Regions from separate parts of the Thioalkalivibrio sp. AKL8 genome, predicted to be linked through region 2. Evidence: predicted binding sites of a transcription regulator. Region 2 holds the regulator's gene; the other holds the start of a gene.
The links. Region 2 encodes sigma-54, which starts transcription at its own class of promoters, with help from an activator protein. Its sites were predicted from a motif close to TGGCANGNTNCNTGCTT; they were not measured.
Positions count from the first base shown of each region.

Region 1: G335_RS0109700 (CmpA/NrtA family ABC transporter substrate-binding protein) is a predicted target of sigma-54. The motif match lies at 2,031-2,047, and genes of this name have one in related genera.

Region 1 is NZ_AQYF01000009.1:81,428-89,004, forward strand. It holds gene ntrB (nitrate ABC transporter permease) at 1-511, opposite strand, end outside; gene G335_RS0109700 (CmpA/NrtA family ABC transporter substrate-binding protein) at 515-1,969, opposite strand; gene G335_RS0109705 (sigma-54-dependent Fis family transcriptional regulator) at 2,158-3,807, opposite strand; gene G335_RS0109710 (ABC transporter permease) at 4,006-4,845, opposite strand; gene G335_RS0109715 (ABC transporter substrate-binding protein) at 4,842-6,125, opposite strand; gene G335_RS0109720 (ABC transporter ATP-binding protein) at 6,170-7,024, opposite strand; gene G335_RS0109725 (OsmC family protein) at 7,440-7,577, shown strand, end outside.
Region 2 is NZ_AQYF01000007.1:79,060-86,636, forward strand. It holds gene G335_RS0106060 (calcium/sodium antiporter) at 1-349, shown strand, start outside; gene G335_RS0106065 (KpsF/GutQ family sugar-phosphate isomerase) at 346-1,323, shown strand; gene G335_RS0106070 (HAD family hydrolase) at 1,323-1,862, shown strand; gene lptC (LPS export ABC transporter periplasmic protein LptC) at 1,859-2,440, shown strand; gene lptA (lipopolysaccharide transport periplasmic protein LptA) at 2,421-2,963, shown strand; gene lptB (LPS export ABC transporter ATP-binding protein) at 2,960-3,730, shown strand; gene G335_RS0106090 (RNA polymerase factor sigma-54) at 3,819-5,303, shown strand; gene hpf (ribosome hibernation-promoting factor, HPF/YfiA family) at 5,320-5,658, shown strand; gene G335_RS0106100 (PTS sugar transporter subunit IIA) at 5,662-6,129, shown strand; gene hprK (HPr(Ser) kinase/phosphatase) at 6,178-7,209, shown strand; gene rapZ (RNase adapter RapZ) at 7,217-7,577, shown strand, end outside.

The DNA of each region.
Region 1 (7,577 bases), on a different contig from region 2:
TCACCAGCATCGGCCAGATCGAGCAGATGAAGATCACGAAGATCGCCGACATGTTCGAGTCGCGGATCACGAACAGGGCGAGCGGCATCCAGGCCAGGGGCGAGATCGGCTTGAGGATCTGGATGTACGGATCGAACGCCTTGTTCAGCAGCGGCGACATGCCGATCACGAAGCCGAGCGGGATGGCGATCAGCGCGGCCAGGGCAAAGCCCAGCAGGACCCGGTAGATCGAGTAGGCCAGCTGGATCCCGATGCCCTTGTCGTTCGGGCCCGCGTCGTAGAACGGGTTGCTCAGTTCGCTGAAGGCGTGGCTGAACACCTGGGTGGGGGCCGGGATGCCGCTGCTGGAACTGCGATCGGTCCCGCCCCCCATCAGTTGTTCGTATTCGCTCAGCTCGCCCTGCTGCGGCGCGAGGACCTCCGGGGCGGTGGCCAGCTGCCACACGCCCAGGAAGACCACGAGCATCACCAGCGAGAGAACGGTCGCCCGGAAGTTGAGATTGCTCAACATGGCTTAGCTCCTGCGGATTGCGAAGCTGTCGAGATAACCTTCCGGGTCGGTGTAGTCGAACACCTTGCCCATGATCTCGAAGTTCTTGTAGGTGTCGCTCGGCGCTTCGTAGCCCAGCTCGGTCATGACCTCGGCGCACTCGCTGGCGAGGAAGACGTCTTCCGCAAGGCGGTTGTAGTCGAAGTCGCGATCCACATAGCCCCAGCGCTTCATCTGGGTGAGGATCCAGGTGGCCATCGAGTGCCAGGGGAAGGGGTCGAAGTCGATCCGGTGCGGGTCGTTCTTGACCTCGCCCAGGCCGTCGGCATAGCGCCCGGTCAGCACCTGCTCGACCACCGATTGCGGCTGGTTGAGATAGGCACGCGGGGAGATGGCCTCGGCAATCTCGGCGCGGTTGTTGATATCCGAGCTGTACTGGGTGGCCTCGATCAACGCGCGGAACAGGGCGCCGAAGGTGTTCGGGTGTTCGTCGGCGAAGGCGGCCGAGCAGGCGAAGGCGCAGCACGGGTGGCCGTCCCAGATCTCCTTGGTCAGCATGTGAATGAAGCCGATGCCGTCCCAGACCGCGCGCTGGTTGAAGGGGTCGGGGGCCAGGTAGCCGTCGACGTTCTCGGCACGCAGGTTGGCGACCATCTCCGGCGGCGGCACGACGCGGATGCTGATGTCGCGATCGGGATCCAGCCCGTGTTCCGCGACGTAGTAACGCAGCAGGAAGTTGTGCATGGAGTACTCGAAGGGCACGGCGAAGGTGAAGCCCTTCCAGTCCTTGGGATCGCGCTTGTCCTTGTGCTTGTTGTGCAGGGTGATGGCCTGGCCGTTGATGTTCTCCACCGCCGGCATGATGTAGTGCTCGCGCGAGGAGCCGGAGCCCAGGGTCATCGACAGCGGCATCGGCGAGAGCATGTGCGAGGCGTCGTACTCACCGGACAGCGACATGTCGCGGGCCACCGCCCAGCCGGCGGTCTTGATCACGTCGACATCCAGGCCGTGGCGCTCGTAGAAGCCCATGGGGTGGGCCATGATGATCGGCGTGGCGCAGGTGATTGGCACGAAGCCGACGCGCAGATTGGTCTTTTCCAGCGGCCCGCCGTCCTTGATTGCGGCCTTGACCTTGTCCAGCGGCAGGATGGAGCCCAGGGCCGCGGCCACCGTGCCGCCCCCGATCATCTGCAGGAAGCGGCGGCGGTTGATCTCGTTGTGGCCGAACATGCCGCGCACGATCGCGCTCTCCACCGCGCGATCGACCATGGCCTCGTCGCTCAGGTCCTCGCCGGTGGCGTGGGCATCGGCCTGAACGGGCTCATGGGTGGCGCGTCGTTCCAGTTTCTCTTCCAGGTCCGGGGACGCGGTGTCGAAGCAGCTGCAGCTGCCCGGGCCGGTGTGCCCGTGGCGACAGCTGGAGCCGTGGCGCAGATCGGCATTGGCGTCAAAGGGATCGTGAAGACTCTTGGTCGGCATGGTCGGCTCTCCTCGTGGGTCGAATCGATGCGGGCATCGTTGCCGCGCATGTCGAGGGTCATTGCAGGTGCCATGCCAAGCGTGGGGAATGGGCCGCCAGGGCGGCGCGCGAGTGCCGGGAGATCGGACCCTTCGTCGACATTGTCGACGAAGGGGACAAAAGGTCCGCTGGTGTCTGAGCGGTGGGCCTAAGTGGTTTCTATGCCGAGCTTTTTCAGGCGATAGCGCAATTGCCGCGGGGTCAGGCCCAGGTCCATCGCGGCGCGGGTCTTGTTGCCCCCGGTTTGCTCGATCGCGCGCTTCAGGCGCTCCGCCTCGGTGGCGTGCACGCGCTGATATGGGCGCACCGCGCTGGTGCAGGACGCGCCGGAAGAGGGCAGGGTTCGGGGCTCGTTGTGCCGCGATGGTGCCGGTGCATGCTCGTCGCGGAGGCCGTGCCTCTCGCTCTCGAACGGGCTGATGCGGGATTCCTCGTGCAGGATCTCGTCGATCAGCGGCGTGCCGATGCGGCCATCCGTGGATAGCAGCACGGCGCGCTCCAGCACGTTCTCCAACTGGCGGATGTTGCCGGGCCAGTCGAAGGCCTCCAGGCGTTCCAGCACGCCCTCGTCGACGACCACGTTCCAGCCGTGCAGGTGGGTGTAGCGGTCGAGGAAGTGGCGGGTGAGCAGGCGGATGTCGCTGGCGCGGTCGCGCAGGGCCGGCATGTGCAGCGGGATCACGTTCAGGCGGTAGAACAGGTCGAGCCGGAAGTTCCCGGCGTTCACCGCGGCCTGCAGGTTCTGGTGGGTTGCGGCGATGATGCGTACGTCCACCGGGAGATCGCGGTTGCCGCCAATGGGCTGGACCACCCGTTCCTGCAATACACGCAGGATCTTCGACTGCAACGCCTCCGGCATGTCGCCGATCTCGTCCAGAAACAGCGTGCCGCCGTCGGCCAGGGCGATCTTGCCGGTCTTGGCGCTGGACGCGCCGGTGAAGGCCCCCTTTTCGTGGCCGAACAGTTCGGATTCCAGCAGGTCGGCCGGGATGGCGGCGCAGTTGATGGAGATGAACGGCTTCGCGTTGCGCTGGCTGATCCGGTGGATCATGCGCGCGATCTTCTCCTTGCCGGTGCCGGAGGCCCCGGTCACCAGCACCGTGGCCTGGGTGTCCGCGATGCGGTGGACCTGCTTGAGGACATGGCGCAGGGCCGGACTCTCGCCGAGGATGCCGTACTGCCCGCCCTGGGTATCCAGGGCGCTCTTGAGGTAGCGGTTCTCCGAGACCAGCTCGGCGGTGCGCTCGGCGATCAGCTGGTGGATGCGCAGCACCTGGCCGATCATGCTCGCGATCACCCGCAGCAGGTTCAGGTCGTCCTGGAACTGGCGCGAGCGGCGTCGCAGCCGGTGGACGCCCAGCACGCCGATGGCGTGTTCGTCCTGGACGATGGGCACGGCGATGTAGGCGACGGTCTCCTGCGGCAGGGTGGAACGGTCGATGGCGCGCGCGAGGTATTCGGGCTCGTTGTCGATGTCCTGGATCAGGGCGATCTGGCCGGTCTTCATGACGCGCCCGGTGACACCCTCGCCGAGGCTGTAGCTGCCGCGGTCGCGCTCGGCATCGGTCAGGCCGTAGGCGTGGCGGATGCGCAGCTGGCCGCTGTTCGGATCCGGCAACAGGACCCGGCCGCGGTTGAGCCCCAGTAGCTGGGACATCATCCCGAGGATGCGGTAGATCGCGGCATCCGGGTCGCCGGAGCGGCCCATGAGCTTGGCAACCTCCAGCAGCAGGGTGATCTCCTGCTCCCGGGTGGCCAGGTCCGGTGGGGTCGAATCGGATATGCGGTGGAGTGCCATGCCGTGGGTTATGCAGAAAGCCTGCCAGTGCGAAAACGACGTGTTGGTGGGCGTTCGGGGGCGTCTGGCCGGGTCGGGATGACGCGGTTGCCTCGAGGCGGGGCAGGGCCTTGCACTGTTGGGTTGCGCTTGCCCGCTTTGCGGGCGCACAAAAAGGCCCGGCCATGAATGGCCGGGCCCGGGTATTGCCCGAGGGGATCAGCCCTCCGCGTGATAGCTGCTGCGCTTGATCAGGCGTACGCAGATGGCGTCGAGCATGTAGCCGATAATGCCGATGACCAGGACAAATGCGGCCAGTTTGTCGTACTCCAGGGTGTCGCGGGCATCGTTGATGGCGTAGCCCAGCCCCGAGGTGACGCCCAGGTACTCGGCCGGCACCAGTACGATCCAGGCCACACCCACCGCCAGGCGGATCCCGGCGAACACATCCTGGGCGATCGCGGGCATCACGATGTAGCGCAGGGTGTGGTACGGATTGGCGCCCAGGTTGTTGCCCACCTTGAGCCACATCGGATCGATGCGTTGCACCCCGTGCGCGGTGGCGTAGGTAATGGGCCAGACGGCCGCGATGGCGATCAGGAAGATGATGGCCGCATCCCAGGTGGCGAAGGCCAGTACCGCGACCGGCATCCAGGCCAGTGGCGAGATCATCCGCAGGAACTGGAACGGGACGTGGGTGACCTGCTTCAGCGTCAGGAAGTAGCCGATCATTACGCCCAGTGGCACGCCGATGGCAATGGCGTAGGCCAGGCCCCAGCCCACGCGGTACAGGCTGGACTCGATCGGCGACCACACGGCCCCGGAGCTGACGATGTCCCAGAAGGCCGCCAGCGTGGGCCCGGGGGCGAAGCTGGCGAAGGCCATCGTGTCCTCGTTGTTGCCGATGGCCCAGCCGCCCCAGTACCACAGGGCGAACAGGCCGGCGATGCCCAGCGCCGGGTACTGCAGCGCCCGGCGCGCTTGGTCCGCGAACCGCAGCACCGGCATGAGCCGCTCCACGGTCGCGGTGTCGACGGAGAGTGTGGCTTCGCGGTTCATAGGACCACCACCTCCTCGCGGGCATAGGGCGAATCCATGTCCACGCCCGGGGCGCCCTGCCAGGCGGTGTGTTTTTCCATCGCCTTGCGCACGAAGTCGTAGTTCACCAGGTCGTCGGTGACGAAGTCCGGGTCCAGGCCTTCGAGGAAGGTGGTGTCGCCGCCGACCAGGGTCTCGTTCATGGCGCCGACCAGCATCTTGGTCGCGGACGGGTAGGGCCAGGGCGAGAAGTCGATGCGGCCGTTCTCCCATTCGGGGTGACGGATCGCGCCGTTGTCGGCGTAGGTGCTGTCGTCGTGGTAGTTCGTCATCGCGCGTTCCACCACGTTGGCGGGCATCGGGAGATACCCCTTGCCATCGCGCGAGAGCATGGTGGCGACACTCTTCTTGTCTTCCTGGATCGTGCCCTGGGCGCGGACCACGGCGTTCATCACCTTCTGGGTCCACTCCGGCTCGCGGTCGGTCAGGCGCTCGTTCATGCAGACCACGCAGCAGGGGTGGTTCTTCCAGATATCGCCGGTGAAGCGCAGCACGTTGCCGCGCGCCAGCAGTTCGCCGGCGGCGTTGAACGGCTCGGCGACGATGTAGGCATCAATGGAGCGCGCGGCCAGGGCCGGCGGCATGTCCGGCGGTGGCATGAGCATCAGGTTGACCTCGTGCGCCTCCAGCGCGTCGCCCTGATCGCGGATCACCGGCGTCAGGCCGGCATCGCGCAGGGCCATCTGCATGACTACGTTGTGCATGGAATACCAGTAAGGTACGGCCACGCTCTTGCCGCCGAGGTCGGCGAAGCTCTGCACGTCGACATGGCGGCCGGTTACTACGGCCGAGCCGTTGGTGTGGGCCCAGGACATGATCTTCACCGGGAAGTCATTCTGGTAGCGCATCCACAGCGGGATCGGCTTCAGCAGGTGCACCAGGTTGAATCGGTTGGCGGCAAAGGACTCGATCAGCGGCGACCAGCCGCGGATCAGCTGGGGATCGGCGACCTCCAGTCCTTCGTCCTCGAAATAGCCCTCGGAGTGGGCGACCAGCAGGGCGGCCGCGTCGGTGATCGGGATGTAGCCGATGCGCACGACGCCGTCGAAGTCGATGACGACGCCTTCGGGCTCTTCGAGGCTCCCGGGTTCGGCCCCGAACAGGGAACCGGGCAGGGCAAGCCCGCTCCCGGCCAGGCCGCCGACGGCGGCGGTACGCAGGAAGTTGCGACGGGAGAAGCTGCGATCCAGCAGCCGGTCCAGTTCGCTGTCGATGTCGTGGTGGTTGTCGCAGTTGCACATGGTGGCGGTTCCTCGCTCGGGTTCGGGGCAGTGGTGGAGATGGATCAGGCGGCGCGTACGCGCGCTCGGGATTCGGATGAAGAAGACTCGTCTTGTTCGCTTTCGGTATCCGGCGTCGGGGCTTCGGCCTCCGCTGAACCCTTGTCAGCGGCCGGGGTGCGGGTGGCGCCGAAGTAGCCCATCAGTTCGGCCTTGCGGTCGACGAAGGCCTGGCTGTTGCGATCGCGAGGGTGGGCAATGTCGATCGGCAGTTCGGCGGTGATGGTCCCCGGGTTGGAGCCCATGACCAGCACGCGGTCGGCCATGGCGACGGCCTCTTCGATGTCGTGGGTGACGAACACCACCGAGATCCCGCGCTCCCGGGCCAGGCGGGTGACTTCGTCCTGCAGGGCGACGCGGGTAAAGGCGTCCAGGGCCGAGAACGGTTCGTCGAGCAGGAGCAGCTCGGGGTCGGTGGCCAGGCTGCGGGCCAGGGCGACGCGCTGTTGCTGGCCGCCGGAGAGCGACTGCACGTTGACCTCGGCCTTCTCGCTCAGACCCACGGTCTCCAGCAGCTGGTCGATGCGTTCGCGCATGTCGGTCTTGCGGCCCTGGAAGATCAGGCCTAGCGAGGCGTTCTTGCGCACTGTCATCCAGGGGTAGAGCGAGGGCTTCTGGAACATCATGTTCCAGCGCGGGCTCGGCTTGATGACCTGGTGGCCGTTGATTCGCACGCAGCCTTCGCTGGGCAGCAGCAGGCCCGCGAGCATGTGCAGCAGGGTGGACTTGCCGCAGCCACTCTGGCCGATCAGGGCGACGGTCTCGCCCGGTGCGACGGTGACCTGGATGTCCTTGAGCGTGGGGGCTTCCTGCCCGGGATAGTGGTGGGTGATGTAGTCGATGGAGATGGCGGCGCCCATGGCGTTTCCCTCTTGACCTTCGTTCATGAGCCGCCGGATGGATCGGATCGGCGGCGCGTTCAAGGGGGTTCCTTACAAGGGGCGTGCCAAACCCGTCGTGTTGCCCGGGAATTTCGTCCGGACCGGGGGCGAAACGGCGCGCTGGTGCGCAATACAGGGAGCGGCGAACGAGGCATCGCAGAAGCGGGGGGGTCCGGCGTGGGGGGCGAGAAGTGGACAATCCGGACAATGCGGACCAGTTCGATTGGACAAATCGGACGGATTGTCCGACGGGGGGATGGGTTGGATTCGGGTGGCCCGGCTGGAAATGGCTTTGTGGTGCGGTCCGCACGGTTTTGGCACGGCTTCTGCACCGGGATGGACGACCCGGTCGAATGCCGGGGATCCACGAATCCCAACTATCAGGAGCACCACCATGTCTGCAGCCGAAGCCACTACCTCCCTGTCCATCAACGCCCTGGAGCCGATCGACCAGGATGGCCTCAATAACCTCGCCGCCAAGGGCAAGGCCAACCCCGAGAACATCGTGACGCTGAAGGCCACCACGGTCTGC
Region 2 (7,577 bases):
CGACCTGGTCATCGGGCTGACCATTGTCGCGGTGGGAACCAGCCTGCCGGAACTGGCGACCTCGGTGGTCGCCGCCTTCCGCCGCGAGGCCGGGCTGGCGATCGGGAATGTAGTCGGGTCCAATCTGTTCAACCTGCTCGCGGTACTGGCCGTTCCGGCCCTGATCACGCCGCTGGCAATCGACGCCGATGTGCTGACGCGCGACTATCCGGTGATGCTGGCATTGACCGTGGCCCTGTTCCTGATCGCGCTGGGCCGCCGCGGACAGATCCGGCGCTGGCAGGGCGCCCTTCTCCTCATCGCCTTCGCAAGCTACCTTGTCTATTTGGGAATCACGGCAACCGCATGAACTTCAACCCCGAAACGACCCGCAAGCTCGCCCTGGCCGTCCTCAATGACGAGGCCGAGGCCGTACGCAACCTCGCCCGGCGCATCGACGACCGCTTCCTCGAGGCCTGCCGCTGCATCCTCGCGTGCAAGGGCCGCGTGATCGTCACCGGCATGGGCAAGTCCGGGCACATCGGCAGCAAGCTGGCCGCGACCCTGGCCTCCACCGGCACGCCGGCCTTCTTCGTGCATCCGGGCGAGGCCAGTCACGGCGATCTCGGCATGATCACCCGCGAGGACGTGGTCATCGCGCTGTCGAACTCCGGCGAGACCGACGAGATCATCACCATCCTGCCGCTGATCCGGCGCCTGGGCGTACCGCTGATCGCGATGACCGGCAACCCCGGCTCGCGCCTCGGCGCGGATGCCACCGTACACCTGGATGTCAGCGTCGAGCGCGAGGCGTGCCCGCTGGGCCTGGCTCCCACCTCCAGCACCACCGCCGCGCTGGCGATGGGCGATGCCCTGGCCGTCGCGGTGTTGGATGCACGCGGCTTTACCGCCAACGACTTTGCCCGCTCGCACCCCGGCGGCCGCCTTGGCCGGCGCCTGCTGGTGCATGTCGCCGACATCATGCATACCGGAGGCGCGATCCCGCGCATCACCCCGGACGCCCCACTCAAGGACGCCCTGTTCGAGATCACCCGCAAGGGTCTGGGGCTGGTGATCATCACCGACGGTGACGATCGCATCCAGGGCGTGTTCACCGATGGCGACCTGCGGCGCACCCTGGATGCCGGGCACAGCCTGGACGGCCTGACCATCGGCGAGGCCATGACCACCGGCGGCCACACCGCGCAGCCCGACTGGCTGGCGGTGGAGGCCCTGGAGGCCATGGAGAGCCGGCGCATCAACGCCCTGCCCGTCACCGACGCCGAAAACCGCCTGGTGGGCGTGATCAACATGCACGACCTGCTGCGCGCCGGGGTGGCGTGATGAACCTGGATGCCACCACTCTGCGCACCCACCAGCAGGCCGTTCGCCTGCTGATCCTGGACGTGGACGGCGTGCTGACCGACGGCAGCCTGTTCCTCGGCGACGGCGGCGAGCAGTACAAGGCCTTCAACAGCCGCGACGGCCACGGTATCCGTCTGGCCCTGGACGGCGGCATCGAGATCGCCATCCTGACCGGGCGCACCTCCGGGGTCGTCGAGCACCGCATGCGCGACCTGGGAGTGGAGCATCTGATCCAGGGCCGCCGCGACAAGGGCGAAGCCCTGCACGAACTGCTGCAGCGCACCGGTCACGACCCCGCCGAAGCGGCCTTCATGGGCGACGACATCGTGGATCTTCCAGCGATGCAGCGGGTCGGGCTCGGGATCGCGGTCGGCGACGCCCACCCGCTGGTGCGCCAGCATGCCCAGTGGGTGACCGAAGCCCATGGTGGGCGCGGGGCCGTGCGCGAGGCCTGCGAGGGCCTGCTGGCCGCGCAGGACCGGCTCGACGCGCTGTTCGAGACCTACCTGAACGGATGAGACGCAGGATTCGCAGCCGACTCGGATGGACCCTGGCCGTGCTCGCATTCGCGACCGTGCCCCTGGCGCAGGCTGAGGTAAGCCCGCCCGAGGGCGAGGTCACGCTGCAGATTGACGGCTTCACCCTGCATGCCACCGGCGACGACGGCGAACTGAGCCATCGTCTGCGCGGCACCCGCCTGCGCGAGTTTGGACGTGACGGCCCCCAATGGGTGGACGACCCGGACCTCGACCTGTTCGCCGAAGGCGGTATCGAATGGCGCTGGACTGCCCCCGCCGCACTGCATCAACCGGCCGCCGTGACCCTGGACCTGGTGGGCCCCACCCACGGCGTACAGCCGCCCCGCGGCGAACGCGTAGAGACCATCATCGATTCGCGGGATGTTCGCGTCGCCACCGACACCATGGTCGCCACTTCGGATGCCCTTTCCACCCTGAACCAGCCGGGCCTGTTCCAGCGCGGCACCGGTCTGCGCGTGGACTCGCGAGGGGATACCATAGAGTTGTTCCATGACGTGTACTCGCTCTACAGCGAGACGAGCGAGGAGGATCCCGCGCATGACCCCGAATCCCCATAGCCTTCGCCACCGTCCGGGCCAACCGGGTGCCCGCCTGGCGGCGCTCCTGCTGCTAGCCCTGCTGGCCACGCCCGCGCTCGCCCAGCAGGGCTCGGCGGGCCCGGCACTGCCGGTGGAGATCACTGCCGACCGCGCGGAGATGGACGAACGCCAGGGGCTGGGGACCTACACCGGCGACGTGATCGTAATCCGCGGCGACATGACCCTGGAGGCCGACAAGGTCTACGTGCGCACCCGCGATCGCCGCCCCTACGAAATGGAGGCCCACGGCGAGCCGGCACGCCTGGAATCACCCGATCCGGAAACCGGAGAGATGCGCATTGCCACCGCCCTGCGCATCGACTACCTGCTGAACGAGGACCGCATGATCCTCACCGACCAGGCCCATGTGATCACCACCAGCGAGGAGGCGCGCGGCAAGCGCATCACCTACGACCTGACGACCGACGTGATCGAGGCCGAACGCGGCGAAGGCGACAGCGAGCGCGTGCGCATCACCATCCAGCCGCGCGACGACGAATGAACGCCACCGCCCCCAGCCCATCCGCCACACCGGCACAAACCAACGACCGCCTGATCGGACGCGAGCTGACCAAGCGCTACGGCCAGCGCACGGTGCTGGACCAGGTGGACGTCGACCTCGCGCCCGGCGAGGTGGTCGGCCTGCTGGGCCCGAACGGGGCCGGCAAAACCACCTGCTTCTACAGCCTGGTCGGGCTGATCCGTCCCAATGCCGGGCGCATCACCCTGGGCGAGCGCGACATCACCCGCGCCCCCATCCACGTACGCGCGCGCGCCGGCCTCGGCTACCTGCCGCAGGAGGCCTCGATCTTTCGCCGCCTGAGCGTGTGGGACAACCTGCAGGCCGTGCTCGAGCTGCGCCCCGGGCTGGATCGCCACGAGCGCCGCCGCATTGGCGACGCCCTGATCGAGGAGTTTCAGCTCGAGACCGTGCGCCACAGCCCGGGCATCGCGCTGTCCGGTGGGGAGCGTCGCCGGGCCGAGATCGCCCGCGCCCTCGCCGGGGATCCGCAGTTCATCTGCCTGGACGAGCCCTTCGCCGGGGTGGATCCGATCTCGGTGGGCGACATCCAGGACGTGATTCGGCATCTCGCCCAGCGCGGCATCGGCGTACTGATCTCCGATCACAACGTGCGCGAGACCCTCGGCATCTGCCACAGGGCCTATATTCTGAGCGAGGGACGCCTGCTGGCCGCCGGTACACCGGACGAGCTGCTGGCCGATCCCCAGGTGCGCCGGGTCTATCTCGGCGAGAACTTCCGCCTGTGAAAGCGCCCCACATGCGGCCCGGTCGGTGCACAAACCACAAGGCAGGCTTTAAGATTCCACCAATGCCCACCCTCGCTCCGAATACGCGATGCTGAAACCCGGCCTGAATCTGCAGCTGGGTCAGACGCTGACCATGACCCCGCAACTGCAGCAGGCGATCCGCCTGTTGCAGCTGTCCACGCTCGAGCTCCAGGTGGAGATCCAGCAGGCGCTGGAGAGCAACCCCATGCTCGAACAGGTCGAGGACGAAGAGGCCGAGGCCGACACCGAGCGCCTGAACCAGGACGGCGAGCTGGTGGAAGGCGATCGCATGGAGGCCACCACCACCAGCGATGACGTGATCCCCGAGGAACTGACCACCGACAGCCGCTGGGACGACATCTACGAACCGGCCCCGACACCCAACAAGGGCGTGGATGACCGCGACCCGCTGGAAAACACCAGCGACGACGACGGCGAGGGCCTGCAGGATCACCTGCTGTGGCAGCTGCATCTGAGCCATCTGACACCGCGCGACCAGCGCATCGGGGCGGCCCTGATTGACGCCATCAGCCCCGACGGCTATCTCGAGGGTGACCTGGAAACCCTGGCCGAGACCATCAGCCGAGGCGAGGATGAAACCGTCGGCGTCGACGAGGTCGAGGCAGTGCTCCACTGGATTCAGCAGTGCGACCCGCTGGGGGTCGGCGCGCGCAACCTGCGGGAGTGCCTGGAGATCCAGCTACGCGAACTGGCCCCGGACGCCCCGGCCCGCGAGGCCGCACGGGCGATCCTGGAACACGGCATGGACAGCCTGGGCAAGCGCGACTACAAGGCCCTGCAGCGCCAGTCCGGCGTACGCGACCCGGACGAACTGGCCCGCGCACTGGATCTGATCCGCACCCTGAACCCGCGCCCCGGCGCACAGATCAGCTCCGCCACCTCGGAATACGTGGTCCCGGATGTCTACGTGCGCCACACCACCGAGGGCTGGCGCGTGGATCTAAACCCGGAGATCGCACCGCGCATCCGCATCAACGACCTCTACGCCGGCATGGTGCGCCAGGTCTCGGATGCCCGCGACAGCGCCTTTATGCGCGATCAGCTGCAGGAGGCACGCTGGTTCCTGAAGAGCCTGCACAGCCGCAACGACACCCTGCTGCGGGTCGCCGAGGCGATCGTCCACCGCCAGCAGGGCTTTCTCGAGCATGGCGACGTCGCGATGCAGCCATTGATCCTGCGCGACATTGCCGAGACCCTGGAGATGCACGAATCGACCATCTCGCGGGTTACCACGCAGAAATACATGCACACCCCGCGCGGGGTCTTCGAGTTCAAGTATTTCTTCTCCAGCCATGTCGGCACGAACGATGGCGGCGAGTGTTCCGCCACCGCCATCCGTGCCATGATTCGCGAATTGATTGGCGACGAACCCCCGAACAAGCCGCTCAGCGATGCCCGGCTCGCCCAGGTCCTGTCGGACCGGGGCATCAACGTAGCGCGCCGCACCGTGGCCAAGTACCGCGAGGCGATGCACATCCCTTCATCCAGCGAACGCCGGCAGATGGCCTCGATGCCCACCGGCAGCAAGTAACCAAGGAGTCCTGACCATGCAGATCAACCTGACCGGCCACCACGTGGACATCACCGACGCCCTGCGCGACTACGTCAACGAGAAATTCGCGAAGCTGGAGCGCCACTTCGACAAGGTCATCGACGTCCACGTCGTGCTGACCCACGAGAAGACCCGGAATCAGCACAACCAGGCCGAAGCGAATCTCCAGGTCAGCGGCAATCACATCCACGCCGAGGCCTCTCACGAGGACATGTATGCCGCAATCGACGCGCTGATCGACAAAGTCGACCGTCAGCTGATCAAGCACAAGGAAAAGGTCAAGGACCACCACCGCGCCGAAGGTGCCCAGCGCAACCGCGAGCAGGCCTCCTGATCCATGACGATTGCCGAGTTGATCACCTCCGAGCGCATTGGCCTGCAACCCGAGTGCTCCAGCCAGAAACGGGCCCTGGAGGCCCTGGCGGACCTCCTCGCCGGCGGAGGTGACGGCACGGGACCAGGAAGCAATGCGATCTTCGAGGCCCTGTCCGCACGCGAAAAACTCGGATCCACCGGTCTCGGCCATGGGGTTGCGATTCCCCATGGCCGCCTGGCCGATCTCGAGGCGCCGCGCGTGGCCGTGCTGCGCCTGGAAAAGGGCGTCGACTTCGACGCCATGGATCACGAGCCGGTCGATATCCTGATCGCACTGCTGGTCCCGGAGGCCGCCACCGGCGACCACCTCGACCTGCTGGCCCAACTCGCCCGCGGCCTGTCGCAGCCAGACACCATCGGAGCGCTGCGCCGGGCCGGGGATGCGACGGCCCTGGAACAGGAACTCGTGCGCCGCTTCAGCGAGGACTAAGCCCGTGGAACCCGCCTCCAGCCGCGATTCCGGCGCGCAGCGTCTGCCATGAACGAGGCGCTGGGAGAAGGCGGGATCGCCCGCGACATCAACGTGGAGAGCCTGATCCAGGCCATGGGAAACCGCCTGGATCTTCGCTTCGTGCACGGCGAACATGCAGCACCCGACCGCAAGCTGGTCGGCGACGACGGGGACGACCTGCCGCTGGCCGGCCATCTCAACCTGATCCGGCCCAACCGCATCCAGATCATCGGCGACTTCGAGGCCCGCTACATCTCCAGCCTCAGCGCCACCCAGTGCAACGACCTGATCCTGGAGATGGCCCGCACCGGGACCACCGCGGTGATCTTCGCCGAGGACACCTGTCCGTTCTCGGAGATGCCCGACGCCCCGCAGGAGGCGCTGCCGCTGATCCTGTGCTCCAGCACCAGCAGTCACGAGATCATCTCGCTGCTGCGCTATTTCCTGCAGCAGCGCCTGGCCCATTTCGAGGTGCGCCACGGCGTGTTCATGGAGATCCTCGGGATCGGGGTGCTGATCAGCGGCGCCTCCAGCGTCGGCAAGAGCGAGGTCGCACTGGAACTGATCTCGCGCGGGCATCGCCTGATCGCCGACGATGCCCCGGAGTTCGCGCGCATTGCGCCCGACATCGTCCGCGGCCACTGCCCGGCCCTGCTCCAGGACCTGCTCGAGGTGCGCGGTCTTGGGGTACTCAACATCCGCGCCATGTATGGCGATTCCGCGATCAAGGGCGGCAAGTACCTGCGCCTGATCATCGACCTGCGCGATCATGGCGAACCCTCGCCGGTCCCCGATGACCGGCTGAACGGGCGCCGCGGCGAGATCGATATCCTCGGCCTGCGCGTCCCCTTGATCAGCCTGCCGATCGCGCCGGGGCGCAACATCGCGGTGATGATCGAGGCGGCCGTGCGCAACCACATGCTGCACATGCAGGGCTATATCGCTGGCGACGACCTGCGCGCACGCCAGCGCCGCCAGATGAGCGGCGAGACGGAGGAGCCGCCCTACCATCGCGCGGTGCCCGCCACTACGGTCCCCAACCCGGACCCGGAGGGCTGAATCGGCCATGCGCCTGCTAATCGTCAGTGGCCTGTCCGGGTCCGGCAAGACCGTGGCCCTGCACACCCTGGAGGATGCCGGCTACTTCTGCGTCGACAACCTCCCGCTGCCGCTGCTGCCGGACCTGATCGATCAGGTCCGGCAGGGCCACTACGACACCGAGACCGACCGCCATCTGGCCGTGGGCGTGGATGTGCGCAGCGGCCTGGAGGCCCTGGAGGGGTTCTCCGATCTCCTGGCGCAACTACGGGCGGACGGGGTGCAGGTGGAGGTCCTGTTCCTGCAGGCGGCCAGCGAGGTGCTGCTGCGGCGCTACCACCTGACCCGCCGGCGCCACCCGCTGGCGCGCGACGGCGTGCCACTGGTCG